DNA from 4 places in the Marinagarivorans cellulosilyticus genome. Region 1 is predicted to be linked to each of the others. Evidence: predicted binding sites of a transcription regulator. Region 1 holds the regulator's gene; each other region holds the start of a gene.
What was found. Region 1 encodes sigma-54, which starts transcription at its own class of promoters, with help from an activator protein. Its sites were predicted from a motif close to TGGCACANNNNTTGCNNT; they were not measured.
Positions count from the first base shown of each region.

Region 2: the regulator sigma-54 is predicted to act here: its motif matches at 6,333-6,350, upstream of MARGE09_RS03735 (PRC-barrel domain-containing protein).
Region 3: the regulator sigma-54 is predicted to act here: its motif matches at 4,509-4,526, upstream of fliE (flagellar hook-basal body complex protein FliE).
Region 4: the regulator sigma-54 is predicted to act here: its motif matches at 5,298-5,315, upstream of MARGE09_RS20740 (DUF11 domain-containing protein).

Region 1 covers NZ_AP023086.1:2,343,034-2,350,737, reverse strand. The annotation lists gene MARGE09_RS09265 (calcium/sodium antiporter) at 1-849, shown strand, start outside; gene MARGE09_RS09260 (KpsF/GutQ family sugar-phosphate isomerase) at 909-1,892, shown strand; gene MARGE09_RS09255 (KdsC family phosphatase) at 1,892-2,449, shown strand; gene lptC (LPS export ABC transporter periplasmic protein LptC) at 2,446-3,036, shown strand; gene lptA (lipopolysaccharide transport periplasmic protein LptA) at 3,020-3,673, shown strand; gene lptB (LPS export ABC transporter ATP-binding protein) at 3,660-4,385, shown strand; gene MARGE09_RS09235 (RNA polymerase factor sigma-54) at 4,556-6,082, shown strand; gene MARGE09_RS09230 (PTS sugar transporter subunit IIA) at 6,118-6,579, shown strand; gene rapZ (RNase adapter RapZ) at 6,703-7,596, shown strand; gene MARGE09_RS09220 (HPr family phosphocarrier protein) at 7,593-7,704, shown strand, end outside.
Region 2 covers NZ_AP023086.1:945,703-953,406, reverse strand. The annotation lists gene MARGE09_RS03760 (response regulator) at 1-447, shown strand, start outside; gene MARGE09_RS03755 (glycoside hydrolase family 11 protein) at 871-2,292, opposite strand; gene MARGE09_RS03750 (transporter substrate-binding domain-containing protein) at 2,781-3,668, opposite strand; gene MARGE09_RS03745 (alpha amylase C-terminal domain-containing protein) at 3,854-4,405, opposite strand; gene MARGE09_RS03740 (alpha-amylase family glycosyl hydrolase) at 4,429-5,778, opposite strand; gene MARGE09_RS03735 (PRC-barrel domain-containing protein) at 5,887-6,246, opposite strand; gene MARGE09_RS03730 (autotransporter outer membrane beta-barrel domain-containing protein) at 6,519-7,704, opposite strand, start outside.
Region 3 covers NZ_AP023086.1:4,381,412-4,389,115, reverse strand. The annotation lists gene MARGE09_RS17960 (cation:proton antiporter) at 1-93, opposite strand, end outside; gene MARGE09_RS17955 (DUF934 domain-containing protein) at 182-670, opposite strand; gene MARGE09_RS17950 (nitrite/sulfite reductase) at 654-2,318, opposite strand; gene MARGE09_RS17945 (hypothetical protein) at 2,613-2,906, opposite strand; gene MARGE09_RS17940 (GAF domain-containing sensor histidine kinase) at 3,143-4,369, opposite strand; gene fliE (flagellar hook-basal body complex protein FliE) at 4,574-4,933, shown strand; gene fliF (flagellar basal-body MS-ring/collar protein FliF) at 4,953-6,647, shown strand; gene fliG (flagellar motor switch protein FliG) at 6,663-7,694, shown strand; gene MARGE09_RS17920 (flagellar assembly protein FliH) at 7,694-7,704, shown strand, end outside.
Region 4 covers NZ_AP023086.1:5,098,171-5,105,874, reverse strand. The annotation lists gene MARGE09_RS20770 (CHAT domain-containing protein) at 1-225, opposite strand, end outside; gene MARGE09_RS20765 (hypothetical protein) at 337-1,440, opposite strand; gene MARGE09_RS20760 (tetratricopeptide repeat protein) at 1,400-2,869, opposite strand; gene MARGE09_RS20755 (N-acyl amino acid synthase FeeM domain-containing protein) at 3,131-3,682, shown strand; gene MARGE09_RS20750 (class I SAM-dependent methyltransferase) at 3,679-4,326, shown strand; gene MARGE09_RS20745 (autoinducer binding domain-containing protein) at 4,446-5,246, shown strand; gene MARGE09_RS20740 (DUF11 domain-containing protein) at 5,488-7,704, shown strand, end outside.

The DNA.
Region 1 (7,704 bases):
GTATCACTCGGCACTTCAGCGCCAGAAGTCATGGTCTCGCTTAGCGCAGCTTTAAGAGGTGCCGGCGACCTTGCTGTTGGCAACGCATTAGGTTCTAACCTAGCCAATATCGGCATGGTACTCGGCGCCACGGCGTTAATTGCTCGCCTACCCATACAAAAACACCTACTCACCTGCGAGCTGCCAGTACTTTTATTAGTGACCGCAGCGGCGGGGTTTGTCTTATACGATGCCAAACTCACTTGGGTCGACGGTGTTATTCTCGCAGGGCTGCTGATTCCAGTAATGCTTTTTATTATTCGGGCCAAAACCCGCGACCTAACGCCAGGCGAAGTTGTTGCCGAGGAAGAAGAAATCCCCGACATGTCAAAAGGCCAAGCTTGGTTATGGTTTGTCATTGGCCTTGCCGTTTTAATTGGTAGCGCCGAGCTTCTTGTATTCGGCGCCGAAACCACCGCACTCGCATTTGGCGTAAGCCCACTAATTGTTGGGCTAACCGTTATTGCTATTGGTACAAGCCTGCCAGAATTAGCCGCATCAGTTATGAGCGCCCTTAAAGGCCATCACGATATTGCACTGGGTAATATCATTGGCTCCAATATTTTTAATTTATTAGCAGTCATGGCGGTGCCTGGGCTTATTCAAACAACTCAAATAGACCCTGCTGCATTTTCGCGCGACTATGCCAGCATGGCAGGGCTAACGTTGTTATTAGCACTAGGAATGGCAGCCGCCTTTTTGTTTAGGGCAGATAAAAGCAAGGCCGGTATCGGCTGGCCATTTGGCCTTTCCATGCTAGGCCTTTATGCTGGTTACTATGTAATACTGTATCAAACGACGGCGCAGTAACACTGCAACAGTGAATTATCCACCGCGCTAATTAATACTTAAAAATGCCATGATGTCTTATGAGCCATAAAACAACGCCACAGCAATTTATCGACGCTGGTAAAAGCACCGTCACTATCGAGCAAGATGCCGTAAACGCATTGAGCCACAAAATTGATGACAATTTTGCACAAGCTTGCGAGCGCCTATTCTATTGTAAAGGGCGAATAGTCGTTATGGGCGTAGGAAAATCAGGGCATGTCGGGAAAAAAATTGCTGCCACACTGGCGAGTACTGGCACACCCGCGTTTTTTGTTCACCCAGCAGAAGCCAGCCATGGCGATCTAGGTATGATCACCAAAGACGACATCGTTTTAACACTATCAAATTCTGGCAACTCGGCAGAAATTTTAGCGTTACTCCCAGCCTTAAAACGCCAAGACATTACCGTTATTAGCATGGTTGGCAATACCGACTCAGCATTAGCGAAAGGGGCCGATATCGTACTTGACGCCAGCGTCGAAAAAGAAGCTTGCCCACTCAATTTAGCTCCTACCGCCAGCACCACCGTTGCAATGGTAATGGGTGATGCGCTCGCAGTTGCACTACTCGAGGCAAGGCAATTTACTCGCGACGATTTTGCTCGCTCGCACCCCGGCGGCACCCTTGGGCGCCGTTTGTTGCTGCGGGTACAAGACGTTATGCGTAGCGACGGAGAAATCCCTGCCGTTACACCCGATACGCCACTCACCGAAACTCTGGCCATCATGAGCAGTAAAGGGCTTGGCATGACTACCGTAGTCGACCCGCAGCACAAACTGCTTGGCATATTTACCGACGGTGATTTACGACGTGCAATCGATACTGGCGCCAATATTAGCAATGCCTGTATTGGCGAAATCATGACAAAAAAACCGCAAACAACCAGCGCCGAAACTCTGGCTATTCAGGCGCTCGAAACGATGGAAGAGCGCAAAATTACAACATTGGTTGTTGCCGATGATAAAAATCATATTCTTGGTGTCCTACACCTTCACGACTTACTACGCGCAGGGCTGGTGTAATGACGACAAATACTTTCAATAACGCGGCATTAGCGCGCGCCAAAAAAATCAGCTTATTAGTGTTGGACGTTGATGGCATTTTAAGCGATGGCTGCATTACTTTTAGCGAATCCGGCGAGGAATTAAAAAGCTTTAACACCCTCGACGGCCAAGGCATTCGTTTATTATTGCGCGCGGGTATTCAGGTTGCGGTTATTACCGGCCGCAAAAGCACGATTGTTGCAAAACGCTGTGCCGACTTAGGCATAACATTACTCGCCCAAGGGCGAGAAGATAAATTGGTAGCCCTGCACGAATTGCTAGCCACAATGCCAACGCCACCACGCCTTGAAGAAATAGCCCACATGGGAGACGACCTACCCGATTTACTGATTATGACTCAAGTAGGGCTTGCGCTTACCGTCCCCAATGGACACCCTGAAGTACTCAGCCGATCACATTGGCAAAGTAGCCGCCACGGAGGCAAAGGCGCCGTGCGTGAAGCTTGTGATGCACTGTTAATTGCACAAGATAAATACCAAGCTGTTATCGAATTTTATACAGGTTCTGCCGAGTGAAAAACTGGGTTTATATTTCGCTAATTTGCGTAATTACGATGACAGTCGTTTTGCTATGGGACAGCCGCCCTGAGCTACTGAACCCGCTCGCAAAAGTCGAATCCCCGTTTGAACGGTTTCCTTATGCCGTGCTACACGATGCGCGTACCAGCCACTTTGACGAAAACGGCCAGCTCAGTTACGAATTTGATGCCGTTACGCTCAAACACTTCCGCGCCGATACCCAAAACACGTCAGATGAAGATTACATGCTGATTACTGCACCTAAATTGACGCTCTACGGCGAACCCGAGCCTTGGTTTGTCACCGCTAAACAAGGCAAAGTGATGGCGCACGGAGAAAAGCTTATTTTGTGGGATGACGTGGAAGTTTGGCAAACCGAAAAAGATGCGGCAACCATCACGACAAAACTCAGCACCGAAAGTATTGATATTTTCCCACACCAAAAACGCATCAGCACCGATGCGCATGTACATATCGAAAGCTCAAACGGCACTATTGATGCCGACGGCTTAGAGGTCGATATGATCACCCAACGCATCAAGTTACTGGCCAACGTGCGAGGACAGCATGAACCTATTCAGTAAAATGGTTGCCGCTACACTACTGTGTGTCGGCGCCAATGCCGTCGCCCTGCAAAGCGACCGCAGCCAACCCATTACCATCGACGCAGACAGCGCCGAGCGCGACGAGCTAGCCGGCACAACCACCTACTCCGGCAAGGTTGAAATGGCACAAGGCTCGATGCGTATTAACGCCGACGAAATTGTGATTTACAACACCAAAGATAAAGTCACCAAAATTATTGCCAAAGGCAAGCCTGCCGCCTACCAACAAAAGCCCAGCGATAAAGCCGGCAAGGTAGTCGCTAAGGCCAACATATTGGAATACCGCATCGACCAAGAAACCTTACGGCTATTAGAAGGTGCATCCCTTCAGCAAGAAGGGACTAGCTTGTCGGGAACAACGATTGAATACGATGTGCGCAAGTCTGTTGTGAAAGCGGATAGCAACAATAAAGATAGCGGCCGCGTACGCATGGTTATTCCTCCCAAAGCACTGCGCAGCGAACTGCCCGATAGTGAAGTTAACGATCCGAAAAGCAATCAGACCAACCCAGAAAACGCCACGCAAGGCCAGCTAGACGACAAGCGCGAAACGCCAAATATGCCAACCACACCCGACCAAAGCGCAGTAACAGGAATCGATAATGGCCACTCTTGAGGCAAAAAACCTCGCCAAAAGCTATGGCGCCCGAAAAATCGTTTTAGATGTTTCCATGAGTGTAGACACCCACCAAATTGTCGGCTTGCTCGGCCCCAATGGCGCGGGTAAAACAACCTGTTTTTACATGATTGCCGGCATAGTGCGCGCCGACCATGGGCAAGTGTTTATCGATGGTAAAGACGTTAGCCGCAAGCCCATGCACGAGCGCGCAAGATTGGGCTTAGGCTACCTACCACAAGAGGCCTCCGTTTTTAGGAAGCTGACCGTCACCGAAAACCTGCTAGCTATTTTAGAAACCCGCAAAGACCTCAAGCGCAAAGACCGCATTGCAGAAGCCAATAAACTCTTAGAAGAGTTCCATATTACCCACATCAAAGACAGCCTCGGCATGGCCCTGTCCGGTGGAGAGCGCCGCCGCGTTGAAATCGCCCGCTCTTTAGCGGCCGACCCAAAATTTATTTTGCTCGATGAACCTTTTGCCGGAGTAGACCCTATTTCGGTTTCCGACATTAAGCATATTGTTTCGCACCTTCGGGACCGAGGTATAGGCGTGCTAATTACCGATCACAACGTTCGCGAAACACTGGATATTTGCGAACAAGCCTACATCGTAGGTGAAGGCCACATTATTGCTTCCGGGTCGCCGGATACGGTCTTGGAAAACGAGAAAGTCAAGGAAGTCTACCTTGGGCAAGACTTCAAGCTTTAAGTCAATATTCATTAGACGATTTGAGCGCTAGCACGCAACCATTAGATTTTTTCGATATGGCCTAAAGTTTGCTTTTACAGGCCATTGCAGTACATCGCAGGGATGACTACAATCACTTTAAGACGCTCTCAATTTGTGCAGAGCAAAAAACTTGATGGATTTATTCTTCGATGAAGCACTCTTTGCAACTCAAACTCGGCACTCAGCTGACCATGACGCCTCAGTTGCAGCAGGCAATACGCCTATTGCAACTTTCGACTCTCGATCTGCAAAACGAAATTCAAGAAGCTCTTGAAAATAACCCGATGCTAGAAGTCACTGAAGACAGTGGTGCTAGCGATAGCAGCGGCGATGCCGAACGCGCAAGCAATGCGCAATCAGAATTACCCGCCGATAGCGAGACGCCTGTAAAAGCTGCCGAAACAAGTCCAGAAAATACCAATGATGCCAACGAGCCTGCCGCCAGCGACGATTGGAGCGAAAATATCCCCACAGATTTAGCGGTTGATACCAGCTGGGACGACATCTACCAAAGCGGCTCGAGTGGCAGCGGCCTATCGCGCCCCGAAAACGAAGATTTCGATTACGACTCGCGCAACGCCAGCGCCGAAACCTTACAAGACCACCTGATGTGGCAACTAAACCTCACGCCCATGAGCGATACCGACCGCGAGATTGCAACCGCGATTATTGATGCAGTCGAACCTTCTGGCATGCTAAGCCAAACCTTGGACGACATCTTCGAGGGCATGCAGAAAGTCTTCCCCGACCTTGAAGACGACGAAGTCGCCGCCGTATTGCGCCGCGTACAGCAGTTTGACCCACCAGGGGTTGCCAGCCGTAACATTAGCGAATGCCTGTACCTACAACTGTTACAACTACCGGAATCCACCCCCGGCTTTGCCACAGCCAAAGCGCTCGTCGCCGATTACCTGCCGCTACTCGGCAGCCGCGACTTCAAACAATTAATGCGCAAGCTCAAAGTCAAAGAACCCGAGCTTCAAGCCGCTATTGCTTTAATTCAAAGCTTAAACCCCAAACCCGGCGACGCCATCAGCGAATCAAGCACTGAATATGTCGTACCCGATGTATTTGTTACAAAGGCTAATAACCGCTGGCAAGTGCAACTTAACCCAGACATTGCGCCAAAATTAAAAATCAACTCTGATTACGCCTCACTGGTTAAGCGTGCCGATAGCAGCAGCGACAACACCTATTTAAAAGACAACCTACAAGAAGCGCGCTGGTTTTTAAAAAGCCTACAAAGCCGCAACGAAACACTGCTTAAGGTTGCCACTTGTATTGTCGAACGCCAGCAGGGCTTCTTGGAGCATGGTGCCGAAGGCATGAAGCCAATGGTTTTGCATGACGTTGCCGAAATGGTCGAAATGCATGAATCGACAATTTCACGCGTAACAACACAAAAATACATGCACACTCCGCAAGGTATTTTCGAGCTTAAATACTTTTTTTCCAGCCACGTGGCAACCGAATCCGGCGGCGAGTGCTCATCTACAGCCATTCGCGCCATTATTAAAAAATTAGTCGCTGCCGAAAATACCCGAAAACCCTTAAGCGACTCTAAAATTACAGAATTACTGGCCGATCAAGGTATTAAGGTTGCGCGACGAACCATTGCAAAATACCGAGAATCATTACAAATTCCACCCTCGAACGAGCGCAAGCAACTTGTATAATAGTTGGCTTTAAGTGCTATAAGGCTGAGTTATCTATGCCACTAGAGAAAATGCTATCGGCGAACCGTGTACTGTGCGGCACCGAATGTACCAGTAAAAAGCGCGCCCTTGAGGCGCTGGCTGAATTAATATCCAGCAGTGTACCTGCGTTAAAAGCAGATGATTTGTTCCAACAATTAATTACACGAGAAAGGCTTGGCTCGACCGGCATTGGCGAGGGTATTGCCATCCCTCATTGCCGTTTTCCAACCGGTGGCGTTTCTATTTGTGCCGTAATGACGCTCAATAACGCCATTGATTTCGACTCGGTAGATAACACACCGGTTGATTTGATCTTTGCCATGCTAGTCCCAGAGGACGCAGACAACGATCATTTACAAAATTTAGCTGCGCTGGCTGAGGCACTGCAAGGCACCGATTACGCAAAAACATTACGCGGTGCCGGTAGCAATAATGCCCTATACACTGCAGCCGTCGCGCCATTCAAAGAAAGTTAAAAGAACGGCTATAGGGCACCTGAAGGTCATAATTGTACTCTACACTGTGAAGCAAAAAATTAATTGACCAACCGTGGCGCCAGACTATTTTCATGTTTACCATTATTTCACGAGGAGGTTACCATGCAGTTTGTTGTTGTTAGCGGGCGCTCTGGCTCAGGCAAATCAACGGCTTTACAGCTTTTGGAAGATTGCGGCTATACCTGTATCGACAACCTGCCAGTGAGCTTACTACCCGCATTAATCACTCAAATGAAAAGCGTGGATAACGGTAAATTGTTTTTAGCCGTAGGTATTGATGCCCGCAATATTGGTGGAGATTTAAGCCGATACCCAAGCATTATCCAGGCCTGCCAGCTCGAGGCCTCACAATTTACCACCATCTTCCTAGACGCCAGCAATACCGTATTACTTAAACGCTTTAGCGAAACACGACGCAAACACCCGCTCTCTAACGACAAAACAGGCCTGCAGCAGGCTATCGATAGCGAGCGCGCCATTCTAGAACCCGTCGCCGCACTTGCCGATATTACGCTAGATACCAGCACTCTAACCTTGCACGAATTGCGCAGTGTGATTCGCAAAAAAGTGGTTGGCGAAGACAGTAAAAGTGCCGCTTTAAGCTTTGAATCTTTTGGTTTTAAATACGGCATGCCAGTAGATGCAGACTTTGTTTTTGATGTGCGCTGTTTGCCTAATCCATTTTGGAAACCCGAGCTTAGAGGTTTTACCGGCCTAGAAGAGCCCGTACAGACCTTCTTATCAGAACAGCCCGAGGTTATGGCAATGGCAGATGATATTGCTGCATATTTATCAAAGTGGCTGCCCTCTTTTCAGGCCAATAACCGAAGCTACCTTACTGTTGCCATTGGCTGTACCGGTGGCATGCACCGCTCAGTATTTTTGGCAGAACACCTGACGAAAGTGTTTAAAAATACCTATGGCAATGTACAAGTGCGTCACCGTCAATTAGCAGGACAAGCGCAACCCATAGCGCATTTAGTGGCCAAACAATGAGCGAACAAACAACAACGATTTGCAACAAGCTAGGCCTACACGCAAGAGCAGCCAGCAAACTAGCCAATACAGCCAATCAATTCAGTAGCAAAGTTACCGTTAGCTGCA
Region 2 (7,704 bases), 1.4 Mb from region 1:
GTCGTGACGGATATTGCCCGCGTTAAAGCTATTCGCACACTCAAAGAAAACACCCGCGCCGAAGAATTAACGCAAGATTTAAAAGAGCAATACTCTGATGACCAAAAAGCATTGCAAAAACTCGACGAGATTCTAGACGAGCCGGCCAGTAAAAAGAACCGAAGAATACTGGCCGAAACCAACAAAAAAGGCATTCAACTTTACAGCGAGAAAAAGTTTGATGAAGCCATTCACTGCTTTCAGCGGGCACAAGTTTTATTCCCACGGCACTTGGGTATTCAGCTCAATATTTGCCAAGCCTATATTGGCAAACACAACCGCGGTGATGCTGGTGATATCGATCAAATAGTGCAAGAAATGCTTGCCACCATACGCAACCAATTAACGCCTTCAGACCCACAATTTGCGCGCTATAAAAAGCTGCAGGAAATGGCGCGTACCATTTAACCTAAAAACCACAGTTCAGCGCAGAAAAGATTCGTGAGCGATTGCAGTGACTGGGTTTCGCTCAATCGACGTAGTCGCCTTATTGGTCATGAGCTCGATTGATCGGAGACCAGGTGCGGTAAGCGATTGTGAATACTTTCGTGATTTAACTGCGGTTTTTAGGTTTAAGCCCACCCCAACGATCGTTTTCGCGCAGAACTAAGGTTTTTAGGGTTACGATAGGCTCCAGCAATAAGCAAAGCCGAATATCGTTAACAATAAATATTGATCGTGTATTTTAGGAAATGGCAGCAAGATAAAAAGTGTGGGCTTTAGAGTTCTGCCCAGCTTGCTCTTTGCAATAAAAATTAAAGGCATTAACCATTCCAGGGCTAATGCCTTTAATACGCCCACTAAGCAGGGGCGCTTTCAACCGCAATAAAACTATTGCTCTGTAGCATCCCACACTTGGCCAGAGGCCGTGCCATCACTGCCGGGATTAAACACCTCAACAGCCATCACCTGATAAGTGGGATCATCGCTGGCATCAAGGTTATTCATATCCGGTAAAATCCAGCCCGTATCAGTCCAGGCTTTAACATGATCGGCAAATATAATTTTATGATCTTGCCCTAGCGGGCGCTGCTGTGAAGGCTTGCTCCAATACTGGTAAAACGTAGAAGGGCTATTAATTGAAGGCTGTTGCTGCCGTATTGAACGGTAAGTGGAGTACTCAACTCCATCACTCACAAAGGTCTTACCGTAAGTTGCCCCTTGACTGGGGTCGTAGCTCCAGCGCTGTAAAATGTAATATTCCACTAAATGCGCAGGGTCCGACTTGGGCATGTCTTTGTCATAGCCCCAACCGTACATAGTAATATAACTAGCACCACTATCACTGTCGAAGCGGTATCCGATTACTCGGTCTTCATCACCATAATGCCAACCGGGGCCACCCACATAATTGTAACCGCCCCCCTGCCAAGTCACGCTGAAATCACCGTTGGTATCCATCGTTAACGAGGTCGAGCCGCCATCTTTCCAGTGAGTAAAGAAAAAATCACCAATATGACCCGTCGCATGATTAGACGTAATTACGGTTCGTTCATTGTATTGCTGGGTGTACGCCGAAAATTTAGAAAGGTCGGTACTTACATCTGGCACAAAGGCGGTATCTAACTCGCCATCGTTAGAGTAAATAGCAAAGCCGGCAATAGTTGGGTTTTCTACCCCTGCCTGCAGTTCAATAGAAACACTGCCGTCATTTACCGCCACATTAGTAAAAGTTTCGCTATAACCGCTGTCATGCCCTACTCTCGAAAATAAATCCAAATCGCTAATAACAGGGGTTCCTTCAAGCGCGACACCAAAGCTACGCGCACCGTCAGAGGTTTGGTAAATCTCGGCAAAATGCAGCTCTACCGTATAACTACCATTGGCCGTCACTGGAATTTCATAACTAAGCGCGCCGTAACGCTCTGTTTGATACAGCTCGCCACCAGTAACAAAGTCGTCGGTGCTATTACTTGTACCGCCGCGACCATATTTATCGCCGATAAACGCCACCCCATCTAGGGTTGTCGCTGAGCCGCCAGCGTTAATCGCCACAACAAGCGCTAAATCATCAGCCACAGTACTCGTCGAGCTACTCGATACATTAACGCTTGAAGGCTGCGCTATAACGCTTGCACTACTCGCACTACCAATAGACGAACTCTGTACACCGTTAGCAACTGAGGAGCTAGTCGCATCAGCGGACGAGCCAGAAGAGTCCGTTTGTGAAACGCAACCCGCAAATAAGGCCGCAACAAATAATGCAAGGCTGGACTGACCAAAACCCGCCAAAGTGAGTATTTTTTTTGACATAGAGATACCCTAATAAATCGTTATAGAAATTATTTTTCCGACATTACAAACAAACTAAACCATAGTGCGCACACGGTAAAAAAGCGCAATCGACCTCGCATTTAGGCTATTAATTTAACGACTAATCGCCCAATGCGCCATGCACAAAAAAGCCGATAAACTCTAACTAAGTCACAGCGCCAATAAAATACTAGGGGAAGAGTATACCCTTTATATCAAGGCGCAATAAAGAACACCCCACCAGAATTCACGCCTTTCGTCAGAAGCTAAAATACGAAAAAAATAAAAGGTAAATAAAAACAAAATAAAAGGTAAAAAAATTATTTAAAACGAAGCAAGAGCTGCAATTTTTAACTCAAAGCTAGCCCTTTATAAACACAAAGAATATTCGGTAGGTACATTTAAACTGAAAGGGAAATCATCTTCGCTCAGAAAACCTAGCGCAATAATTAATCCGCAGGTAAAACCAGCATCACAAGCTGTTTCTTTTAAGGGGCCGTAGACAGTGGGGATTCTGCCCTGAGGTTAAACCATAGATCTTCCTGCGCTACAGGGAAATCAATACGGTTACTCAATGGAATTATTGTTCGCTCGCTCAACCTTGCACGCTGAATAATACCGGAGAAATGACGATTAAATAGCAAGTCGAAATCGCCATCGGTAATCGCCTGTTTAAGGCCTATCGCAATGGCGTTAGCTAAACGCTTGTTGTCAGAATTCACAAAAAAGTAATAGGCTGCAGGATACCGAATTACAAGACTAGTTTCGACATACAAACCCAGCGACTCAAACAACCTTAGCTCGCGCTCCACCTCGATAATTGAGCGCGGAAAATAATCAATTCGGTGATGGCTTAGCATCTCGAATAAGCCCCGCCAGCTGGGCAAGCCCCGTACTTTAAGGCCGTTATCTTTTAGCACTTGAGTGTCAGGCCAGTCATGTCCCTGCCCTGCAACAAATTGCGCCAGCTGCGCTTTCGTTTTTACCTTTAAAAATTTCGCTTGGTCCTCGGCACGAATAAAAAATACCCGCCAACCAATTAACCCTTTAAACAATGGCACTTTAATAGGTTTAAGTGTATTTTCGCGCCCACCACTGGCATTCAACCAATGCACCATGTGCTGGTTAGCTTTCAAAAACTCTGCGCTTCTACTTTCTACCATAACGGGCAATTCGACACCTTCAAGCACGTAAGGTATTTTAGACTTATCCAACGCCAGCCTAAGCAACTCTAAAAAATAGAGGTCAAAATCGCGCTCGTATTTATCCAACATTTTAGGGTATTGCGCAACCAACACCCCTCCATTCGCATGATCATTAGGTGATGCAGCTTGCGGAACAACAACACTTTGACCACGGGCTTGTGAACAGAGCAAAAAAAACCCACAAAGGGCGTAAATCAAGATGTATTTATTGTTATGTAGCACTGAGATTTCCAGCATTTTTTAATATTGCTATCCAACCACAGTATTGAAAAATTAGGTACAACAAAAACAAAAATAGCGCCACAAGGGCGCCTTTGGCGACAGCAATATGCCTACTAAGGGCAAAAGCATTACCGCTACTTAAACAACAAGCAGGCGTACGCACCAATGGTTGTAACAATTTGCCCCTCTGCAATATAACCGTGCCCTACATCACCAAAATCGTCACAATAAATACGCGCATCACTATTAAAGACTAATTGTGCATTTTCACGAATATTGTGCATAGGTACTGGGTAATCATAGACAGTGTTATTACCAAAATTAAATACCACAACAAAAGAATCTCTACCGTTGGCATGGCGTGATATCGCCAGAATTTTAGCCTCGTGATCCAATACCAAAACTTCTGTATTTTCGCCCGTCAGTGCATCGCCTTCATTGTATAAATCTAAACGCTTAGCGATAAGGTCTTTATGTAATTGCAATATACCGCCATAAGATTCAGCTTGCGACCAAGCTAAGGCCTCTGAGTCTTTAAACCAACCGCGCTGTAAAAATTCTTGGCCTTGAAAAATCATCGGTATGCCGGCGCTGGTTAACGTTAAACAGCTCCCAAGTACCGCACGCTTAATAGCAAAATAATTAAGGGCACCTCTAAAAATGCACTTTTCCCGCGATAGCGGCATCAGCTCCGTCCTCGAGTCCTCATTTACACACGTAAACTGCGGCTCTCCGGGCGGTGCTTCTTTGCTCTCACAAAAAAATTACTATTTTTAGAGGTGCCCTTAAGGCTATCATCTATCTCGCTTGGCACGCGCTGCTTACCATTTGCCACCTCATCGTGTGATTCGGTATATACAATACGCGAAAAAGGCTTGCCATTATATTCACTTAATAAGGCACTTTCTAAAGCGCTTAAATTGCGATCGGCATCATTAACTTCGAGAAGAAAAGATCTAACCGGATGAACGAAGTTTTTATCCCATTGCGCATTAAAACCTGCACCGCCGTCTTGCGTACCTAAAGTAATTGCTGCATCACCTTGCAAATCTTCCGATATCATTAGAATATTAGGATTAATCGTATGCGCCAAATCATTTATTCTACGGCACATATCCCAACCTTCAGAAATAACATCGCCATCATCAAACGCATTGCCATTGATTGTTCGCATAAAAACAGTCATATCTAGCCGCAAGCCATCAACGTGGTATTCTTCTAGCCACATTCTTACATTATCCAAAATAAAATCTTGTACCTCCTTGCGACCATAATCGGGGCGCGTATCCCCCCAAGGGGTTTCACTGCGGTGATCGTTATAAAAATAAATGCCGCCTTTACCATTTTCACTCCAGCCATCAAATTGCCATAGTGCAAGGTCACTCGGGCCAAAATGATTAAACACCACATCTAACACTACCCCAATCCCACAATCGTGAGCAGCTTTTACAAAGCGTTTAAATGCATCTGGCCCGCCATAAGCCGATTCGATAGCGAATATATTGGCGGGGTTATACCCCCAAGATAAGTCGCCAGCAAACTCGGCTACAGGCATTATTTGCACTACGTTAACGCCCAGCTGGCTCAAATAATCTAACTTTTCAATAAGGTCGTCAAAGGTTCCAGGTACGCCGTCTTGAGACATTGCGTAGGAGCCTACGTGTAGTTCATAAATAACCAGACTATTGTGCGCGGGTAAATGATAATGCTCCTCCTGCCACTCAAAACTATCTTTATAAATAATGCCATTGCCCGAAGAATTTGTGACAGACCGAGCATAAGGGTCGATTCGCGTAAAAATGTGCTTGCCCGATTTTATTTGATACAGGTATTCATCTCCTTCGGCAAGGTTATCTAGCCTTCCATACCAATAACCTTGTTCTTGCATCAGCTTCTTAGGTTTTCGTTTACCCCAATCATTAAAATCGCCAACAACGGCTACACTATCTGCATTGGGAGCCCAAACTTTAAAAGTACATGTACCGTCATCATTAAGTGAAGCGCCCATTGGCAAATCAAGCATATTCAGTGACGGCTTATTCAACGCCATAATATTCATAATAAACGCCTCGACCCTCCAACCTCGCATTCACAAAACGGCGGATAGGTAGCCAATAAATTTAATTTTTAGGAAAACATAAGGCTGCGAACTAGCAGCCTTATAGAATTAACCCTGTTTGCGACAAGCTGGTGATGCACTATAGTGCCGATAAACGCTATTGATAAACTCTGCGTCGGGGTATTGCGGCCAGTTATCTTTATCAAACCCTGGCGCATCTTTTAGTCGCTCTTTGCTAACATTCAATACGAGCTCTTCGTTTTTAGTATCAAACGAAAATTGATCCAAAGGGATTGCAAACAGCTTTTCACCTAACCCCATAAAACCACCAAAAGATAAAACAGCATATGCGACTTTGCCATCGTTCCAATCAACGACTAGGTCTTTAATCTCGCCAATGTCTTTCCCTTCAATATTTTTTACACTGAAGTCACGCATTGACGATGCGGAAAGTAACGGAGTATTCATAACATAAACCTTATTTTTTGATTAAAATCACCTTGTCAGCAATCGCTTTACAACAATCGCATCGCTGCCAAAGCACCGATTAACAAATAGCAGGTAGCATGCCAAAATAAAAATAAGATTTAGAAAGATACATCTCCCCTGAGCGCGCCGATTTCAGGGGGTCCGTGAAAAAAAGTAGAAAGGCAGTGAAAAAATTGAAAGGCGTATATCTGTAAAATCTACAGTATGGTTTTAACGATATTACAAAATATACAGCAGGCAGGGTGCCCCGCTTAAAATACTTTACGCAGCCCTAGGCTTACGGATTTTTGCTCTAGGTATTCATGCAAGAATGTTTGCTCTAACGCCACAAAAAAGCTTATACCATTAGGTAACACAGCGGCTGACCCAAAACGCATTCTGAGCCAATTTTGATCTGGCGCCTCGTTAAGGAACGCCAGCCGAGGGGCATCTGACCGAAGATCCTCTGCGAATGTCGCTGTTAGCAAACGCTGCTTATCGCTCCATTCATGAAGCCAATCCATATTGAATTGAAAATTAATCACACCAAACGATGCACTAAAAGCCCGGCTTCCCTGTACGCCCAATGTGCTAATCACAGATTTTTCGACTTGCCGGTCGAACTGCAAAGTCATCGGTGTTTCGCCACTTTCGTCAAAGCCGTCCATTATCGTTTTACGCTGCGCCACCCCAGCACGCGGACCCACAGTGAAAGCAGACCAATTAAAATCGTAGCCGCCATTTAAGGTTATATTCAAACTTCGGCTATGGCTGCGGCTTTGTGTGCGCACATAGGGTATATCAATAATAATCGTCGTGATGTCATCAGCATGAATAGGTTCCTCACCTTCCGGCACGGCTACTGCGTCGGCGGGGGTTACTAGCACTAGATGGCGGCCTACATTTCGGCGAGTATCGTGCTTACCATCATCTAAGCCCACACTAAAATCGATAGACGCATTATTCAGAGGATACCAAGCACCAAAAAGCCAAACAGCTTGGCTGCTTTTTTCAAAGTCACCACCACCAAAAAAGTCTCCCTTAACGCGGGCGAAGCTATAGGCCGCACCCAATACGGCACGTTCCCCAATGCGGTAATCGGCACCCAGTAATACATCAAATGCCTCTGCACGGTTACCAGCTTCATACGGCGTAACATCTTTTTCTTCGCGCCGGCTATTATAGGTAAAGAACAGGCCAAGGTTTTCTGCCGAATAAACATCCAAGGTTGTACTGTAGCTAGCATCATCAGATACCGCTTCTTTTTCCCTATTGCGCTTTTCCCGATTGCGCAGTACTTGCGATGCATCTGCGCCACGCGTAGCACTAGCGCCCCCGCTAGAATTAGCGGTTATTGAACTACCCGGCGGTAAAGGTATCGAGCCTTGCGGGCCGCCACAATAATTCGACAAGTTTTCCTCGGCCTGGCCTTCCTCTAAAAAGCCTCCGGTAACTCTC
Region 3 (7,704 bases), 2.0 Mb from region 1:
CAGTAAAGGTTGGCGTGAATATAGTGCAACCGAGGCAACAATGGCGGAGCCGGTGAAGATCAAAAAGAATGCATCAAAGAGGTGCCCGGTCATATCGCTCTATTCTTGTGGTGTTAGCTAATTTTAGATCAAAAAAAGGGGCTTATTTAGCCCCTTTCCTATATGTGCGACGGTACGGCTGTTATCGGCGCCTAAAAAGCGGCCGAGGTTCGTCGTGCGAAGCTTGGTAGTTGTTTGTGAAATCTTGCAAGCTAGCGAGCATGGAGTCAATATTTGCGTCGTCGGGAACGGCGAAAGCGTCAAAGCCGCAGCGCTTAAGGTAATACAGTTGGTCTTGCATGTATTCACCTGTAGCTTGAAGTTCGCCGCTAAAATCGCAGTCTTCTCGCAGGATGCGCGCTAGGGAAAAACCGCGTCCATCAGCAAATGCCGAGAACTCAATGGCGATAGCTGGTGCGCTTTTTAGCTGTTGGGTAAGCAGGCTTGGGTTGGTGTCGCCGTTTAGCCATACGCCGATATTGGCGTTGTGCAGCTCGGTGTTTTGTTGCCACAATTCCAGCGGCACAAGGTATTTCCCGTTGGCGAGATCTGCTTTGGCCAAACCTTCTTGGTCTGCAATTGTTACCCAGCTGTTATCTTGGGCGGCATTATTTTTAATTAGCTTTGGCATATACGCGCTCCTTAAAGGGGGCTAAACCTAGGCGGTTGTAGGTTTCAAGGAAGGTCTCTTCGTTTTCGCGCTTATCGACGTAGGTGTTGAGTATCGTCTTTACGGCGTTGGTGACTTCGGCTCGGGAGAAGGCTGGGCCCAGTACTTTGCCAAGCGCGGCATCGTTTTTAGAGTTGCCGCCAAGCTGGACTTGGTAGAACTCTTCACCTTTCTTGTCGACACCCAAAATGCCGATGTGGCCAATATGGTGGTGGCCGCAGGCATTCATGCAGCCTGAAATGTTAAGGTCTAGTGGCCCTAAGTCGTAAAGGTAATCGAGGTCGTCAAATTCGCGTTGCAGTGCTTCGGCAACGGGGATGGACTTAGCGTTTGCTAGCGAGCAAAAGTCACCGCCTGGGCAGCAAATCATGTCGGTTAGGGTGCCCACGTTGGGTGTGGCGAAGCCGTTTTCGCACAGTTTTTGCCACAACTCGAAAAGCTTGTTAGCTCTAACGTCGCCAAGCACCATGTTTTGAAGGTGTGTTGCGCGGATTTCGCCAAGAGAGTATTCGTCGGCAAAGTCGGCAATGGCTTCTAGTTGCGAGTCGGTGATGTCACCGGGCGCAATGCCGGTTGGCTTTAGCGATAACGTGACGGCGCGGTAGCCTGCCACGCGATGGCTGTGTACATTGTGGCTAAGCCAATGTCCAAAGGCGGCGTTCTCGCTGCGTAGAGCGTTGATCTCGGCAGTTTCGCTAAGGTCGTCTAGTTGGGCGTAGTCGGGCTCGGTGAAAAAACTCTTGGCGCGCTTAATCTCTTTGTCGGTAAGGCGTGTTGGGCTATCTTGTAGTTTTTCCCAAGTGCTTTCGACGGCTTGCGTAAAGGCCTCGACGCCCATTGCGTTAACTAAAATCTTAATGCGCGCTTTGTATTTGTTGTCGCGGCGGCCATTGAGGTTGTATACCCGCAAAATGGCTTCGAGGTAGGTTAGTACGTCGTGCTCGGGTAGGAATTCGCGAATAACTTTGCCGATAACGGGTGTTCGCCCAAGGCCACCGCCAACAAGGACGGTAAAGCCAATTTCGCCTTCGCTGTTTTTAACGAGCTGCAGGCCGATGTCGTGAAAGCGGATTGCGGCGCGATCTTCTTCTGTGCCCGAAACGGCAATTTTGAACTTCCTGGGCAGGAAGGCGTATTCGGGGTGGAAGGTAGACCACTGGCGAATAATTTCGCAGTAAGGACGCGGGTCGATAAGCTCGTCGGTAGCAATGCCTGCGAAATGGTCGGAGGTTACATTGCGAATACAGTTGCCGCTCGTTTGCACTGCGTGCATTTCAACAGAGGCTAGCTCTTCAAGGATGTCTGGCACCTCTTCGAGTAGGGGCCAGTTGAGCTGGATGTTTTGGCGCGTTGTAACGTGCACGTAGCCTTTGTCGTAATGGCGGCTAATGTGTGCCAGTTTGCGCAGCTGCTTGCTGTTAAGTAGCCCGTAAGGCACAGCAATGCGCAGCATTGGCGCTAGGCGCTGAACATAGAGGCCGTTTTGTAGGCGCAGTGGTAAAAATTGTTCTGGGGCAAGAGTGCCCTCTAAGTAGCGCTCGGTTTGGCGGCGAAATTGCGCCACGCGCTCTAAGATCAGCTGTCGATCATGTTCGTCGTAAACGTACATGGGGTTTGGTTACCTTTTCCGAGTCTATCGATGGGAGTGGCTTGGCGCTGCAGGTAGCGCTTGGGGTAGCCACAAGCGCATTGCAGTTGGTTGACTGGTCTTTAGAGGCAAAGTGACTTTTTGAGCAAAAGCAGAACTTTAAGCTCAAAAGGTGTCGCTCGCTAAAAGGCCTTTGCAACCCAGCGCGTAAGCGGACGCGCAGCATACAGCAAAAGCGCTAATGCCGCGAGTGACGTATGTGATCTTTGATTGGCGCATTGGTGTAAAACGCGGCGCCTCAATTGGAGTTTTTAACTAGTTGTAGCTGGCAAGCGTGCTGTCGCTGGTAGATAGTTTTTGTTTGGCGATGACATCTTTGGCTTCGCGATACAGAGTATTCGCTTCGCTAAGCTCGCCAACGCAGCGGCGGCGTTGCTCGTAGGTGCCAATTGCGCAAGATTCACGCAGCTCGCGGTATTCTTGAATCACGTCAAAAGCCTCAGCAAGCTCCATGCTTTGATCGGCTGTATCGCTGTTGCCTGCATTGGCGGTCATTGCTAAGGGGGCAGCACATAAGGCGAAATAAAGAGAAGGGAGAATCTTTTTCATGAGGATACCCAAGGGTAGTTAAACACGCTGTTACTTGCCGCGCATTCTAGCAACTCTAAAGTGTGTATAAAAGAAACATCTTTGCCTGAACTTGTCTTTTTTTAACTTTTTTTAGTCTTTTTGACTATTAAGGCGCCACACAGTGGTTGCGCATGCATTGATTCGCCTATTTTTTGATCTGTTAGGTTTGTGCGGCAGAGGTAGCGCTGCGTGAAGAAGAGTAACGTTTAGCGCATCTAGTGACTAACCGGTAGAGTGAAGCTGGCGATGAAGGTCTCGGGTGATTCATCTATGGCTAACGAGCTATCGTGCGCTTTTAATACTTCTTGAACAATGTCGAGGCCGAAACCAACACTTCCATAGACCTGCCCATCAAGTCTTCGGCCTTGTTGTGTTTCGGGGGACGTTGGGTTTTTTATCTGTATTTGAGTGCCGCCTTCAAGGGGAGTTGCAGAACATTGAATAAGAGAGTTCTCCGGCGAGTATTTAATCGCGTTAATCAGTAGGTTGGTTAGGGTTTGATGCAGGCGATGCTTGTCACACAGCAGCGCAGCCTGATCAGGAGCATCCAGCGTTATTGTAATGTTTGACTCGGCTGCAAAGTGTTCCACGGCATCCTGGGCCTCTTCGATTAACTGCTTGGCATTAACTTGGGTTTTGCTCAGCGCAATTTTGCCGGTGCTTAGCGCGGCGTTCTCTAAAATGGTATTCACAAATTCGAGAGCGTTTTCAGCCGGGCGTGCAATCTTTTGCGCTATTTGTTGGATTCTTTCGGGCGAGGCGTTGGGTTTTGTTGCCATTTTAGTTAGCCCGATAATAGTGCCTAGCGGGTTGCGTAAATCGTGCGCTACGTAGCCAACAAAGCGTTTCATTTTTTGGTTAAGGGCCAGCAGGTGATCCTCTTTGTTGCGCAAAAGAATGAAGGCGCCAATGGCGTTGGCCATTAACACAATAAGGTTTCTTTCGTGTGTGGAGAAGCCGTTTTCGCGCGCCGATACAGAGGTGAAATTTAGTGTGCCAAACAGTTCGTCAGCCACAAAAATAGGCGCTGACAAATAGGATTCTAACTTAAGGTTTTCGTATACCGGGTGGCACCGCATATATTCTAAAGCCCCCACTTGTGGAAAGCCTAAAACCTGTTGGCTTTTAATGACTTCGCGGCAGTAAGTGTCTTCCAGCCCAAATTCCTGTCCTTTTTCGAGTACGTCTAGTGGGCTTATCACATCACATACTGTGTAGCTGTTGCCAACAATGCGGCTAACAATACCTGTTTCTAACCCAAACACCTCTATACCAGAGACTAAATATTCGTGAATCAGGTCGTCAAAATTTTCAAATCGGCTAGCGGTTAGTAAATGGATGCGCGTTAGGTTGCTTAGCATGGCGCGTAGTTGTTCGTTTTCGCTGGCGGATGCATCCATGCTGATGTAAGTCGTATCTTCTATAAAAGAGGGGTAGTCCATGGCGAATCCAAGTTTGTAGTGTTGGCTATGTAGCCAATTATAGTCAACGCTTGCGGGTTTTGTGATGTGAGGATAAGTAGCTTTATTGGGTAGCTTTTTGTCGCTTGAAATTTATCGTATCCCTCGGTGTTTAAGTTTCTGGCCTGCTTTGTGCTCTTGTGTGTAGTAAGGGTAAAAACGCCAAACCTTTGGCAGGGTAGAACAATGACAGATCGTGTTGACATTAATCGTTTATTGACAGAGATGCGCTCCATTAAATCGCAAACGCAGGCTTTTGGCGGCGTGGAGGGCGCTAATGGCATTCGCCCTGGCGGAATCAACCCTGTTGAAAATAAAAATCGCGTTGATTTTGGTGATGTTTTTAGTCAAGCAATTAATAAGGTGAATAATATTCAACAAGAATCTGGCGCGGTTTCAAAAGCTTATATTCAAGGTGACCCCAATGTGAGTATCAGCCAAGTAATGATCGCATCGCAAAAATCCAGCGTTGCTTTTCAAGCGGCGACCCAAGTCCGAAATAAGCTTGTTGAGGCTTATAAAGACGTCATGAATATGCCAATTTAATGGTGTGAGGTAGCGTTAAATGGCAACGGCAGAAGCAGCAGGTGAAACAGTACAGGTTAAATCCAGTGGTGTTAAAAGCGATTTAATTGAAGGCTTTAATAATCTGAATTTGGTTCGGCAAGCTGGCTTAATGGTTGGCATTGCAGCCAGTGTGGCTATTGGTTTTGCTGTGGTGCTATGGACGCAGGGCGACGATTACAAACCCTTGTATGGCAGCTTGGACCGCCTTGATAGTAGCGAAGTGGGTGAAATCCTCGATTTTAATGATATCGCTTACAAGGTCGACCCGAAAACGGGCGCGCTGTTGGTCTCTGCCGATAAAGTGCATCAGGCGCGCTTAAAATTAGCGGAACGAGGAATTCCGGGGAATCAATCAATTGGCTTTGAGCTGCTTGATCAGGAGCAGCCGCTTGGAACCAGCCAGTTTATGGAGTCGGCGCGTTATAAAAGAAGCTTAGAGGGAGAGCTTTCGCGCACTATTTCTAGTATTAACTCAATTCGAGGTGCAAGGGTGCACCTCGCCATTCCTAAAGCTTCTGTATTTGTGCGTGATGGGCGCGAGCCGTCGGCCTCTGTATTTTTAGATTTATTCCCTGGGCGCAATATCGAAACGCGCCAAGTTAAGGGTATTGCCAATTTAGTGGCCTCAAGCATTCCCGAATTAAAAATTGAAAACGTCACGGTGGTCGACCAGAAAGGCAACTTGTTATCTGTTGGGGTAGAGGACGAGAGGCTGGTAATTGCTGCTCAGCATTTGGATTACACCAAAAAAGTAGAAAACGATATTATTTTGCGGGTTCGCCGCTTGTTAACCCCCATTATTGGCGATGGAAAATTTAAAACAGAAATTGCTGCTGATTTAGATTTTACCGAGGTTGAGCAAGCCGAAGAATCTTTCAATCCAGACTTACCGGCAATACGCAGCGAGCAAACGGTAGAAGAGTTGCGCAAGGGCGCAGGCGGCCCAATGGGGATTCCTGGGGCGTTAACGAATCAGCCACCGGATGGAGGCAATGCCCCTGAAGTTGCCAACGGACAAGATGGCGAAGGCGGTGGTGCAAGCCCGTCTAATTCACGCAAGCAAGCTGTCCGCAACTATGAACTGGATCGTACGGTTAGTTATACCAAGCATGAAAAAGGGCGCGTGCGGCGGTTATCTGTGGCGGTAGTTGTCGACGATAAAATGCAACCAAACCCAGAAACTGGCGAGCTAGTTCGCACGCGCTGGACTGATGCAGAGTTAGAGCGCATAGCCATATTAGTGCGCGATGCGGTTGGTTTTTCGGCGGCGCGTGGTGATAGCGTCAATATTCTGAATGAATCCTTTATCAATGATTTAAATACCCTCGACTACACCATGCCGTGGTATCAAACGGCGTGGTTTAAAACGCTGGCCAAGCAATTGGCTGGGGTATTTATTATTGGCTTATTAATTATTGGTTTGTTGCGCCCGGTACTTAAAAGTTTGGCGCAATCGGGCTTAAAAGCGCGAGCAGAAGATGAAGCAAAAGAGCTAGCGGCATTGCAAGCGGCAGGTGTGGATTCGTTCGACTCACTAAGTGATGAAACCGTTACCTTAACCGGTGGTGATGCCATGGCCTTGCCCAGCCCAGAAGAAAGCTACGAGCAGCAATTAAATGCTGTAAAAGGTTTAGTTGCAGAGGACCCAGGCCGTGTAGCGCAAGTAATAAAACGTTGGATTAACGAAGAATAATGCCGAGGATTAATAATGCCTAATAACCCGCCGGCACAGGAAGAAGCCAAAAAAGTTAATTTGCCCAAGCTGGATCAGGCTGCGATTTTGTTAATGTCGTTGGGTGAGTCCACCGCGGCAGAAGTGCTTAAACATATGGGGCCAAAAGAGGTTCAGCGTTTGGGTACGGCGATGAGCCAGCTAAAAAACGTACAGCAGTACGAAGTGGAAGTGGTGATTGCCAATTTTATGGATGAAGTGCGCACCCAAACGGGCTTGGGTATGGGGGCAGATAACTATATTCGCAATATGTTGGTAACGGCATTAGGGTCGGATAAGGCCAATGGCTTAATCGATCGCATTTTAATGGGTGGCAATACCACCGGGTTGGATACGCTTAAATGGATGGAAGCGCGTTCTATTGCCGACATTATTCGCAACGAACACCCGCAAATTCAAGCCATTGTATTGGCGTATTTGGATGCTGATCAGTCTGCAGAAATTTTGGCTTACTTCCCTGAAAAAGTGCGTTTAGATGTAATGATGCGCGTTGCATCGCTCGATACAGTGCAGCCGAGCGCCTTACAAGAGTTGAACGATATTCTTGAGAAGCAATTCTCTGGTAACGCCGGTTCGCAGACTAAAGATATTGGCGGCTTTAAAACGGCGGCTGAAATTGTCAATAATTTGGATAGCTCTATTGCTAATGAGTTAATGGAGTCGATTAAAGAAGTTGACGAAGATATGGGTACGCAAATTTCCGATTTGATGTTCGTCTTCGAGAATTTAAAAGATGTAGACGACCGCGGTATACAGGCTATTTTGCGCGAGGTGTCTTCAGAACTATTAATTACTGCCTTAAAAGGTGCCGACGAAGATCTACAAGAAAAAGTATTTGGCAATATGTCTAAGCGTGCTGCCGAATTAATGCGCGATGATTTGGAAGCTAAAGGACCGGTTAAATTATCTGAAGTGGAAACGGCGCAGCGAGAAATCTTGGCAATATGCCGCCGCATGGCCGATGCGGGTGATATTTCGCTCGGCGGCGGTGGTGAGGCAATGGTTTAATGAGTGCTCA
Region 4 (7,704 bases), 2.6 Mb from region 1:
TAAAGTTAATGCCAGCCAAGCTTTGCTGCGCATGACTAAGCTCGGCTGATTTTGGGATTCGCGAATGACGGTGCGAAAGACATCCTCAGCATCGCTATAGCGCTTATCTTTTACATGTTGCACGGCTACATAATACGAGTCACTCACAGCATGTGCTGTAGCACAAACCCATAAAGTAATCATGGCAATAAGAGTTTGTGAAAACAAAGCTATTGGCCCTTTCATGCGAGCACCTCAATATGAATATCAAAACGTGAATATAGAAACATGGCAAAAAAGCATGATCTTAGTGAGCTAATCAAGCGTTTATGTAGTGGGCGCTTCTAAAAATAGTGATTATTTTTTACAAAAACGTGCGTATTCTGGGTTAGCGACAATCTTATTACGTCTCTTTTTTGTCGCGGTGTCGAGCAAACTATTGGCTGGGCTTAACAGGCTTTGGCAGGCGACCAAAGCCGTAGCATAGTCATGCGAAGCCACGGCAACCTCTAAGCTTTTGATAAATTCGCGCACAACAACTGTGCTCGGTGTGCCTGGCTGATAGAGCGCTTTTGTTTTTAGCCATTGCGCTGCGCTTTTATAATGGCTGTTATCGAGCGATGACGCTACTGTATATGCCTGTGCAAAGTAACCTTTCCCGCTTAAATAGCTGGCATAGACTAGTTTGCCCAAATCGGTATCGCGGCCTATTTTTTGATTACCAAGCAAGGCGTATGCTTGCAACGCGATATCTTCCGTAAAAGGCCTTGTGATAGGGTTAATGAGTATTTCGTCGAAGTGAGCGCTAGTTTGGCTGTTGTCGGTATTTTCAATCTCGATTTTGTACGTGAGCGAATGATCCTTGGAAAAATTCAAGGGCAATGCCGGTTCGATGAGTAGCTCATGAAAGCCGCTTTCATGATAAATAGGAGAATCAGCTTCCCATTCATTCACTAAAGACGGCCTGCCTAAATCATCATATTGCATCAGCATAATCAGGTAGTCTGCACCTTTAGGGCCGCTCCAAAGCACGCGACTTAGGGTAGTCAGTGCTTGCTGATTTGGTAATATTAAAAAAGGCACATTATCATCTTCGCGGCCTCGCATTTTACTACTGCTTTGAGCGGGGCACAGTGGTTTATGGTGTTTTACCTCGCGAATATTAACAAGCTCATCAAGCCCTGGGCAAAGCAGCCACAACTGAGACTCTTTACTGGTAAATTGTAGGCTGCTGCTATAGCTATTATTGCCGGCCAAAAGTGTACCCGCTTTTACGTCAATCGCTTTGTTTACGCCGGGTACATTTAATGTCACCTCACCGCTTACTTGTATTACTAAGGCTTGACCAATAGCAACACTTGGCAATAACGCGACCAGCCATATCAACATAGGCACTGCAAAACGATTTAACGGCAACATACTATTGGGCACCAAGCTTAAGCACTTGTAAATAAAGGTCATAACTCACTCCAGATAGGGGGGGGAGCATTTCGTTAGCGCTGATTTGGTTTTTTTGATGTTTTTTAAACCGAGCGATACATTCTTCAGCTGCTTCATCGTTAGGCGCATCAGCTTTAGCGATTAGGGCATGTAAGCAAAAAATCTCTGGGTATTGATCAAGCTTTTGCGCCGAACTAAGAAATTTTTGTGCATTGTTAATAAAAGTCAGCGCCTGCGCATTCGACCCCATTTTCCAGTGTGCCCACGCTCGGTTTTTAAAAATGACCCCCATCTGTGTCCATTGCTCTGAAGGCGTTTGTGCACTGATATTCGCCTCAGCTTGATCAAGCAGTACCAAGGTGTCACTTACTCTGTCTTGCGCCAATAATAAAAGGGCGAGATTATTATAAGCTTGCGGTCGCGTGTGCGAGTCTTTCTCAATACCGGCACGGTAATACTGGATGGCGTTTTCAGTATCGGCTAGGGTGGTGTATATCTCGGCGAGTAGATAGTAGGCATCTACGAATTCGCTATTAGCTTCCAAAACCTGCTTTAGAGCAGAAATAGCATTCGCGTATTTCTTATTATTCACAGCATTTACCGCTTGCTGGTAACCCTGTTCGGCATTCGGTTTGGGGTATAGCCACCAAGCCGCGCTGACGATAAATACCAGTAGCCATGCAACCAAGAGAGCACGCCGCCAATGGTATGACGCCGCTAAACCTCTCGCTATTGAAGGTGATGCTGTTACTGTTGAGCTGCTCGGTAATGGTGCGTTTTCGTTTACCGTGCTTATTTGCTGGGGGGTATTACGCGTAGCAAGAAAATTTTGAATACTTTTAATAGTTTGGTCAAGACCTAGGCCATTGGTGTAATGGGCTACAGCGGGGCTTTCGCATGATAAACCGGCCACACCTTCGCCTGACGGAGTTTCGATGAATTGCTCGACAGGTAGCTGCTGATCTCGGCAAAATTCAAAGTATCCCAGCATACCCATTAGCAATGAGTACCGGCATTCGGCGAGGTCAGTAGCAGAGCACTGCTCGCCATGGTCTTCATCTATGCACCGCGAGTGGTCTCTAAACCCACCAGCCACTTTGAATATACTACTCACACGGTGGGCGGCAATCCCTGTTGTTTTTCCCGAGGTAGGAAAAGACTGAATAGCAGCAAAACCGTTTCGATGGATGTGCTTAACGACGAGCTTAATAAGGCGATCTCTCGCAGAGGCTTCGAGAGTGTTTTTAATATGCGTAATATAATGAAGAAGGTGATAACCCTCCCAATAGTTTTTTAACTTTTGTGTTTGTACACTTTCTCTGTTGTCGCCTGACCAGGCCTGCATAATTTCTATAGCGCTTTTTTTACCTTCAGACCCCATAGCGGCCTGAAGCCGCTCTAACACGGCCCGGTCTTCTGCTCTCAATATTGGCGGCTCTTGAATAGTCATCAATCAGATAAGTCCAATAATTACAATGCAAACCTCCCGACTCCCAGTGCAGTAACAGCAGGTATAACACCTCAATTTATTCGTTTTCTGGTGTATTAATTCAATAGTTACATATTTTTACGCTATTCGGAACACTTCGGAACGTTTTCTGAAGATTTACCCTTAGTTTCAGGATGAATTCTGAGTGCCTTGGGGCCAACAATAAAGCCTGTGTACCGGTACACATCAACTTATTCAATTTATATTTATTGGAGATGTGTGATGAGTAAAAACACAGGCTGTAACAAAAGTGAAATTTCTGTGGTCGTTGATGATCACGTCCGAGAAGAAATAAAGCAGTTTAGAAAAATTAATTTAGGGGGAATTTATCCCCATATGGACCTAGATAATGATGTATTAGATGGCAGCGCACTGACCTTTTATACCCGCGCCAATAACGGCGAGATAAATAGCACCGCTCGCCTTACGGTAGATAACCCTTATGGCTTCCCGCAGGAGGCTTACCTAGCTGAATACCGAGCGCGCGGTGTCAGAATGATGGAATTGGGTCGCTTTATCATCAAAGAACGCCATCAAGGGTTGGAAAAAACATACTACCGGACCTTTTATAACGTGGCCCGCAACCTTCAATGTAATGCCATTGTGATGTCGATGCAGCCGCACCACGTCGCTTTTCACAAGCGCATGGTTGGCTTGCGCGTACTAGCAGAAAATACCGTTAGTTATGGCGGGCCTTTTTCACTGGCGTGTGTGGTTTGGGAGCTGGATGCCACGACCCCTAAATTTTTCAAATGGTTAGGAGAGCAGCTATGAGAGATTGGAACGCTTATGCAGCGCCTTTTCACTCGGTCATGCCCAGTGAGCTGGTCACGGTTAATCGCTCGGTGGCTGAGCAGTTATTTGGGTCGGTGGTAGATTTCGGTTGCGGGCCGGGCAAAGTTATACCTTTCGCGTTAACCACAAACAGAGTTAATGGCTATTTAGGTGTCGATATGTCTCCTGAAATGGTGAAGTGCGCTCGCTGGGTGGCAAGCCATTACCCAGGCAAGCCTTGTAAAATTGTGCAAGCCAAAATCGAGCACTACAGTCTTAGCTCTAAAGCAGACTCAGCCCTTTCAATTAATAGTTATTACACTTGGCCCGACCCTATGCGAATATTGCGCCATATTGCCAGCCAACTGAAAGTTGACGGGAGTTTTGTTCTCGCTACAATCAACGCCAGCTTAGATATGAACGCATTACTAGAAGAAGCTGAAAAAGAGCAATTAGCGAATCCTTATTGGCAGGACTTTAAACGTTATAATCAGGCGATTTTTCGTTGTAATACCTTTAACTTGGCAACCCTTGATGAACTTGTAGGCCAAGTGCGCCAAGTAGGGTTTGTGGTACGCGATGCTCATACCAAGTTCTATGCAGGCGGGTTAAACTACTTAACCCTCACTAAAGGGCACCTTTAAAAGCCAGGCTGCGGTGTGAACTTTAGCGTTACAAAACAAGCTTTTACACTGCGCGCAGGTTTGAGCTTGTTTAATTGTTTGCATCAGGCGAGGGCCTGTTAACCATCGGGGATGGGAGCATGACTTTTAATGTCAAGGATCTAGGGCAGTATGTGGCTAGGCTTTATGCAGCCGATAACTTTGAACAAGCCTTTAATATACTCCACGATCAAGCCCTCAAATTGGGGTATGAAGGTGTACTTTACACTTACATTCCCCAAATTTTATTAGAGTCTCATTTTTCTCGCGCGCCGGTGTACCATGTATCTGATGGCTATAGCCCTGCCTATTTAAAGCATTACACCGAAGCACGCTTTGACCAAAACGACCCTCTCATAAAAGCCGTAATGGGCGGCGTGCAAGAGCCTGTTGAGTGGTGGGGTGAAATCAACAAACAATATATGGCGGGCAATAAAGCCAGCCGAGAAGTCATCGCCACCGCTAACGATTATGGCATTTCAAATGGCATCACATTACCTTTAATGTCTTCTGCCAAAGGCATTGCTGGCGCTAGTTTTATCAGCTCCGAGCGTTGTCATTTTAATACCCTCAATAACGAAAACTTAGCAATGTTGCGCTTATGTACAGAGCTATTCCATAAGTTCATTATTGCTGATGCCTCTTGTGTCGGTTACTTTTTAAAACCGCTGCTCGATTCTTTAAGTAAAACCGAACGCCTATTCCTGATAGGCTTGGCTCAGGGTAAGCAGCCCTCGCAAATTGCCTCTAAGTTAAATAAAAGCGAAAAGTACCTCGAACAGTTAATGTTAAAACTGCGGCGCAAATTTTCTAATTCACCCGTCGACACTACACCTACACTAAACCGCAACCAAATTCTTTACTATGTGGGCCTATCTGGGCTGCTCGAGAATATAGATTAGCGCGCCCATGCCATCAAGGTAGGATTTCCTATCTATCTCACCATTGTCGCTTCGCATACCATTTCCCATGAGCATTCTGTAGAGCGGGGGCTACGGAATTAGCAGGTGCTTGTGGTTAGTCCTATCATTCTTGTCACTCGTGAATAGCTCATTCATCCATCGATTATAAATTATTGGGGTACTGACAATGAATTGTACGGGCTTCTCAACGAGAGTTTCGTCAGCAAAAAGAAATACATTTTTGCTTTTTACAGCATTAAGTCTCGCCGCATGTGGCAGCAGCGGAAGTGACGACGATGTTTCCAAGCCACCTACGCCGAGTTCGAGTAAAAGCTCAGTGCAAAGCACAAGCTCCAGCGTAATATCTAGTTCCAGCTTAAGTGCAATGCCCAGTAGTTCGAGCGCCGTTATCAGTTCGAGCTCAGTAGCCAGCGCTCAGTCAAGCTTGCATGTCAGCAGCTCTAGTGTCGCAAGCGTTATACCCAGCAGCTCACCGGTTAGCTCAAGCAGCCTTACCATGGTACAAAGCAGCCCAAGCGCTGTAATAAGTTCTAGCGCGAATAGCTCATCGCTAAACTCAAGCAGTTCGAGTTTCAACTCCAGTTTATCGAGCTTAAGCTCTAGCGCGAGCGTGCTCTCAAGTTCAAGTAGTTTGAGTAGCTCGAGCAGTTCGCCAGTACCACCGAGCCTCGAAAATTTTACGCTGTCAGACTCCCCGGTTTTTGTTGGCACAACCGTTACTTTTAGTTGGAGCGCCAGCGATGAAAATAATGATAATTTGACGTGTTATTTAGATATCAATAATGACGATAACGTCGATTACACGATTAATAATTGTTCGGCCAATAACTCGCAAGAGCACGTGTTTAATACCGCCGGGCAATACAGTGCACGCCTCATTGTTGATGATGGTGAATTAACACCTATTGAGCGTGTGGTGCAGTTCAGAGTTATCCCTAAATTATCGACGAGCATAACCGCTAGCGGCCCCGTTGTGGCCGGCGAGAGATTGCTCTATACAGTCACTATTGGCAATGCGACAGCCCTACCAATGACTGATGTGAATGTTTCACTGACACTACCCGACGAACTATCGTTTGGATACGCAAACGATACGCAGCCTAATAGCTCACGGTGCGGTAATAATGCCTGTACGCCAGGCGAGGTGGCAACATGGAACTTCGAAAATCTAGCGGCCGGCGAAAGCCGAAGCATACATATTAATGCGCTCGTGGCACAAGCGACGTTAGATAACACTATTATCGACTTACCATTCACATTTAATGCTGCAGGCCTTAGCGAATTCAGCATTATTAAAAGTGTAGAGGTACTTAATAGCCCATCGGCCGATCTTATTTTAAGTGCAAGTGCCGACCCCGTTATGCAAGATGAAAGTTTTGTATATCGCATCGATTTTGGTAATACCCAAGCCACTGCCCTCGAAGGCACGCAATTGAGTGTTATGTTGCCGGCAGGTATTACTGTTGATTCGATTAGTCATAGCGGTACAGAGGTTTCCCCCGGTATCGTTCAGTGGGATGAAAGCGATGTTAGCGTTGGCCAATCACGCCACCGCGAAATTACCGTAACGGCCGAGGGCGACTTCAAGCCAGGTGAATTGCTTCATGCTCGCGCAGCGCTAACTTACGAAGGAATGGCTGTAGAACACTCAGCAGAAATTGCGTTGAGTGTCGTATCGAACCCTTTACCATTAACCATAAATATCAGTAGTTCGGCTGACCCAGTCGTGCATGAAAATCGTGTTACCTATACCTTTACAGTAGGCAATACTTCATTACAACCGGTTGACGATGTTACGGTTTTAATTCGCTTGCCAGCAGAGCTATCGTTTAGCTACAGCAATGATGCAGAACCGAATAGCTCTAGATGTGGTAATAACGATTGTACCGCTAACGAAGAAGCATGGTGGACATTCGAAACTTTAGCCTCAGGCGAAAATCGCACGATTACGGTGAATGCAATCATCGATACTGTACTCAGTGGCAACCTGATTAATTTACCTGTGAGTATGACATCTCCAAATTTAATCGATGATATTGTATTGCTCAAAACGCTTGCCGTATTTAATACATCTTCGGCGGACTTCTCCTTAAGCGCGAGCGCAGATCCAATCGTTGCTGGCGAAACATTCAACTATCAACTGGACTTTGGCAACACCAGCGCCGGCGCACTGAACAATACTGAGCTGCGCGTTGATTTGCCTCAGGGCGTATTTGTCAACTCGATCAGTAATGGCGGTATGGAAGTAACACCGGGCGTTGTGGTGTGGAATGAAAGCAATGTAAGCGTCGGCGCCTCATTGCACCGTGAAATGACAGTAACAGCAGATTCAAACCTTTCCCTCGGCAGTGTATTAAAAGCTCGCGCGCAATTAACTTTTGATGGCGGTCAGGCAATAGATAACACCACAGAATTTGTCTCGAGTGTTACAGCCAAT